DNA from 2 places in the Lactococcus sp. KTH0-1S genome. Region 1 is predicted to be linked to the other one. Evidence: riboswitches for the same ligand, from Rfam matches in the RefSeq annotation. Region 1 holds a riboswitch; the other holds the start of a gene.
What was found. A riboswitch is a leader RNA that binds a small molecule or an ion and turns the genes downstream of it on or off. The one in region 1 is predicted to bind FMN.
Positions count from the first base shown of each region.

Region 2: another riboswitch for FMN. It lies ahead of ACRYLU_RS06210 (ECF transporter S component); the one in region 1 lies ahead of ribD (bifunctional diaminohydroxyphosphoribosylaminopyrimidine deaminase/5-amino-6-(5-phosphoribosylamino)uracil reductase RibD).

Region 1 covers NZ_CP195165.1:1,026,203-1,029,179, forward strand. The annotation lists gene ACRYLU_RS05065 (hypothetical protein) at 42-653, shown strand; gene ACRYLU_RS05070 (hypothetical protein) at 672-1,169, shown strand; FMN riboswitch at 1,328-1,444, shown strand; gene ribD (bifunctional diaminohydroxyphosphoribosylaminopyrimidine deaminase/5-amino-6-(5-phosphoribosylamino)uracil reductase RibD) at 1,626-2,714, shown strand; gene ACRYLU_RS05080 (riboflavin synthase) at 2,714-2,977, shown strand, end outside.
Region 2 covers NZ_CP195165.1:1,265,859-1,268,835, reverse strand. The annotation lists gene scpB (SMC-Scp complex subunit ScpB) at 1-250, shown strand, start outside; gene ACRYLU_RS06215 (pseudouridine synthase) at 237-956, shown strand; FMN riboswitch at 1,054-1,190, shown strand; gene ACRYLU_RS06210 (ECF transporter S component) at 1,305-1,925, shown strand; gene ACRYLU_RS06205 (ABC transporter ATP-binding protein) at 2,074-2,977, shown strand, end outside.

The DNA.
Region 1 (2,977 bases):
AAAAAAGTTGCTAAATCAGTTGTTAATTGGTTTAAAAATCTATGGTGAAAAAAAGAAAAGGGAGGTTTTTAAAAGTATTTTTGTCTATCATCATTTTTATTGTTTTTGTATTATTAATTAGTGGATATGGATACCGAAATTTAAGGGTTTATTCAATATATTATGCACAAAATATTTCTCATAAGTCAGGAACAAACCCTGTTATGTGTGCAGTTATCTTTAATTTATCAAGCGTCTATCTTCCACATGCGGATTGGAGCACAGAAATAGACAGATTCAAAGATAATCAACATTGGGTTCAGTCATATAATAGGCATTTCACATACAATTTTTCTCAATTTGATATAGAATATCACAGGGCAAATCAAGATTTTGTGAGTTTCAGTTGGTATTTTTTTGAGAATACATATAATTTAGTCATTTCTGATAAAAACAATAATATTTACAGGGCCTATGAATTTAATCGTTCGGGTAGATTGTTATCAATTGATATAGGAGATAAGAGTCGAACGATTCTTACAAATAAGGATAAAGAGATTTTATCCTATTGGAAAAATAAACTTTATGGTGATATCGTTCAAAAGAGAAAAAAGCCAATAATCAATCTTCAGTGGCTCTATAATTGGTTAAATTATAAGAGATTTAATTTATGAGAACAAAGGATGAAAATGATGAACAAAAATACACAGAAAATAGATACTACTCCGAAAAAGAAAAGAATTTTGCCATGGTTAATTCCTTTGATTGTGGGGATGATATTTTTATCTCTTGTGATTACCCTTTTTAGTGTTTCCAAAGTAGCGAAAATTTATCATCAGGTAGAAAAACAAGAGTTACTAGACGAGGTAACTCACTCGTTAAATAATGGGAAAAAGCAGCTTGTAACTTCTCAAGGTTCAAATCCATTTTATATAGATATTAAAGCAAGTGAAAGTGGCACAGATACCATTGTTGTAACTTTGATAGTCGAAAATGATTATGTTTCTTTTGTCAAAAATGATATGCCTATGATAAAAAAATCGATAATAGAGGGAATGGAGAGTGCAGAAGGAATAAAACTTACAAAATCAGAACATCAATGGGTTAAAGAGATGAATTTTAAAATGAGATTTGTTTTAAAGGACAAGACAGGAAAAATTCTTGGGGGCTTTGATTATAAAATTAAATAATATTTAACTATATTGGACTTTAATAAAGTAGGGTGATGTTCGCTTGTATTATCTGTCTGTGAACTTTTAATGTTTGATTTTAATTTGTTAACTTAAAGAACACGTTTTTATTTCTTGACAATCTTTAAATTTAAATGCTATACTTTAGCTACAATTGAATAAATCTTCAGGGCAGGGTGTAATTCCCTACCGGCGGTATAGCCCGCGAGCTGCTTGCAGCATGATTCGGTGAAACTCCGAGGCCGACAGTATAGTCTGGATGAAAGAAGATAATAAAACCATAATACTCTAGTCAGTATTATGTCTATTTAGCCTAAAACTCTGGAGTGAATTGATATAATTCACTCCATTTTTGGTTTTTTGAGCTGCGTTTTTGCTCGAAAAAAATAGAAAATTTATCAAAAGACCCTGAAATTTTATTTTAGGGTCTTATTTTTTATTAGAAAGGATGAATAGATGAAAAAAGACGAATACTACATGGATTTAGCAATTGTACTTGCAAAAAAAGGAGGTGGTAATGTCAACCCTAACCCTCAAGTAGGAGCCCTTATTGTCAAAGAAGGAAGAATTATTGGTCAGGGTTATCATGAAAAATATGGGGAAGCTCATGCGGAAATCAATGCTTTTAAGGATTGTAACGAATCTCCCGAAGGAGCCACGCTTTATGTGACCTTAGAGCCTTGTGCGCATCAGGGAAAACAACCCCCTTGTTTTGAAGCGATTATAAAAAATAGAATTAAGCGTGTTGTTATCGGGCATTTAGACCCCAATCCCTTGGTTTCAGGAAAAGGAATTAAAGCAATGAGAGAAGCTGGAATTGAAGTTTCTTTCAATGTTTTAGAAAAAGAATGTGAAGAATTAAATAAAATTTTCTTTTATTATGTTAGTCAAGGGCTTCCCTATGTCATGATGAAGTATGCAATGACTTTAGACGGAAAAATTGCGACATCAGCAGGTCAATCAAAATGGATTACAGGTGAAATTGCAAGACAGAAAGTACATCAAGACCGTTCACGTTTTATGGCCATTATGATTGGTGTTGAAACACTTATTTTAGATGATCCACAACTCTCTGTCAGGTTGGAAAAGGGGAAAAATCCGATAAGAATCATTTGTGATACTCATTTAAGAAGTCCTTTAGCTTCCAAGATTGTTTCTACAGCTACTGAAATTCCAACGATTATTGCTACAGCTGAGTCTGACCCCGAAAAACAAGCTCCCTTTCTTAAAGCGGGTTGTGAAATTATCTTAGTTTCTTGCCTAGAAGGAAGATTGAATTTGAAAGAATTGACCAAAAAGTTAGGAGAAAAAGGGATTGACAGTATTATCTTGGAAGGTGGAGGAACATTAAATGCTTCGGCATTAAAAGCAGGGATAGTTCAAAAAGTTCAAACTTATATTGCCCCTAAAATATTTGGTGGAAAAGAAGCACCAAGTCCAGTTGAAGGGCATGGAATCGAGCAACCCAATCAAGCCTATCTCCTAGAAAGGCCTCAAATAACCTATCTAGGAGAAGATATTTTATTAGAAAGTGAGCTTCTTTAATGTTTACAGGAATAATTGAAGAAATAGGGGAAGTGAGTCGCCTGCAAAAAAGAGAAAAATCCTTCAAAATTAGCATCCGTGCTTCCTTGATTTTAGAGGATATGAAACTTGGAGATTCTATTTCAACAAATGGTTTATGCCTGACCGTTTCTGAATTTAATCAAAAAGAATTTACGGCTGATATTATGCCTGAAAGTCTAAATCGTTCAAATCTTGGGACCTTAAATGCGGGTGCCAAAGTTAACTTAGAACGAGCGATGCCA
Region 2 (2,977 bases), 240 kb from region 1:
ACTCGAAATCGATCAGCTCCGTGGAGTGAATTCCTCAGGTGTTCTCTCAACACTTCGTGCTTTTGATTTGGTTGAAAAGGTCGGGCAAGTTGAAGCACCAGGACGTCCAAGTCTTTATGCAACAACTGAATTTTTCTTAGACTATATTGGGATTAATCATTTAGATGAATTACCTGAAATAGATGAATCAAGATTTATCGGAGAAGAACAAACCTTATTTAACGAAAGTGAAGAAAATGAGAATCAATAAATATTTGGCCCATGCAGGTGTGGCAAGCAGACGTAAAGCAGAAGAACTAATTTTAGCGGGAAAAGTAACGGTAAATAATGTTCCAATGACAAACTTGGGGTATCAAGTTTCAACTGGAGATATCGTTGAAGTTAATGGAGTAGCAGTTTATAACGAAGAACCCGTTTATTATCTTCTAAATAAACCAAGAGGCTATATTTCTTCAGTTAGCGATGACAAAGGACGTCAAACGGTAATGGATTTAATGCCTCAAGTTAAAGAACGGATATACCCTGTGGGACGTTTGGACTGGGACACAAGCGGTTTGCTTTTGCTTACAAACGACGGTGAGTTTACGAATATGATGACTCACCCACGTCATGGTGTTGATAAGGTCTATGTTGCTAAGGTAGAAGGCCAAGCGAACAAAGAAAACTTGCGTCCTTTAACTTTAGGTATGACTATTGAAGGTAAAAAAGTTAGTCCCGCCCGTTATGAGATTATTAAACAAGAGAAAACAAAAAATCATTCGATTGTTAGTTTAACTATCCATGAAGGGCAAAATCATCAAGTTAAAAAAATGTTTGCAGCTGCAGGACTTCCAGTACAAAAATTGAGTCGTATTCAATATGGTACTCTTACATTAGATGGACTTCCAACAGGACAATTTCGTCGTTTGAGTAAAAAAGAAGTTTCTCAATTGATTAATGCAGCCCAAGGAAATTAATTTGATTACTATAAAAGACAATTCTGTAAAGAGTTGTTTTTTTATTTCTTAAGCAAATATTATTCTTGATAAGCAAACTATTTTTGTGCTATAATAAAAATATCTTCAGGGCACCGTGTAATTCGGGACCGGCGGTAAATAGGGCTTTGACCTTATGACTCCGCGATTCGCTACGGCGATTGAAGCAGTGAGAATCTGCTAGCGACAGTAAAGTCTGGATGGAAGAAGATGAACAATTTTTGTAGTGTAATCAACTTCGGTTGGATTACTGTTTTTAGCCAAACCAAAAATGTCTATCAACTTCCTCGAAATTTGAAGAATTATTTTCTCATATTTGGAGGTTTTTTTATGTCTAAAACACGTCGGATGGTATTAATTGCCATGCTTGCTGCATTATCAACAATCTTATTATTGCCGATTTTGCAGTTTCCGCTATTGCCTGGAATTGATTTTATGAAAGTTGAACTCTCAATCATTCCAGTACTTATTGGAGTCTTTACTTTGGGATTGGGTGATGGATTTATTATCCTCTTTATTCGCTCTATCTTATGGTATCTCCTATTTAATCAAGGGCCATCAACTTGGATTGGTGTGCCGATGAACTTCGTTGCTTTGGGAATCTTCATGGCAATTGTTTGGTTCTTTACAAAGAAAAAATTCTCAATCAAAAACTATACAGTTGGTGTGGTTTTAGCAGCCATCGCATCAGTTCTTGTGATGATGGTATTGAATGTTTTCTACGCACTCCCTCTCTATCGTTTAGCTGCTGGCTTCGATGTTGATAAGATTTTTGTTGGAGCAACTCATCTTTTTAATATGGGTTCTCTATCAGTTACTATGAATCCAACTTATCTTTTAACAGTAGTTTTACCTTTTAATGCTTTGCAGTACATCATCTTTGCTCTGGTATTTGGATTGATTGTTGCAGTGTTCAAGAAAAACAAAGTCGTAAAATTTTATAATGCTTAATAAAAAAAGAAATTTCATTGATTTGAAGTTTCTTTTTTTATTTAAATAGTAAATAAGTGGGAATCTCACTTCATATAGTCTGTTTTAAACGCTTTCTTTATGGTATACTAATGTTTAGAATATTATAAAATAAAATGGAATAGACTGTATGAAAATTTTTAAAGATTTATGGTGGTTTTTTAAGGCAGAGAAAAAAGGTTATGGCGTTGGTCTATTAGCCCTTTTTATTGTTTCGTTAACTCACTTGATTCCGCCTTTAATTATCGGAAAAATTATTGACCATATTGTTAAGCGTAACTTGACTTTACCCTTAATTTTGAGTTTTTCTGGTATTTTATTGGTTACTGCATTCGTTGAATACGGCTTTCGTTTTCTTTGGTCGACAAATATTTGGGGTGAAGCTTTTAAACTAGAAAAAATGATCCGTAGTCGGCTTTTTAGGCATTTTTTGCGAATGGATACCCTTTTTTATCAGAGAAATCGGACTGGCGATTTGATGGCTCATGCAACTAATGACTTGCAAGCGATACAGAGTGTTGCTGGACTTGGTGTTTTGACTTGGGCAGATTCTTTAATGACGGGCGGGATGACAATCATTGCTATGCTCTTATTTATCGACTGGCGCCTGACGATTATTGCTTTCCTTCCTTTGCCTTTACTCGCGCTAGTATCTAAAATTTTAGGGGATAAAATTCACGTGAGTTTTGAACATGCCCAAGAAACCTTCTCTGAAATGAATGAGAAGGTCCAAGAATCGATTACAGGAATGAAAGCAATCAAATCTTTTGGTGAAGAAGAACAGGATATGGCTGATTTCCAAGTTAAGCTAGATAATATTGATAAAGCCTTTATCAGGGTCAATTGGATTGACTCAATGTACGATCCTTTAATCACTTTAATTGTTGGTTTATCTTATACTTTAACCATTCTTTTAGGGGGTTACTATGTTGTTCACCATGTTTTAACGATTGGTCAGTTGGTTGCTTTTATGACTTATATCGGGAATTTGGTCTGGCCGATGTTTGCTATTGGTGTTCTTTTTAATGTTATTG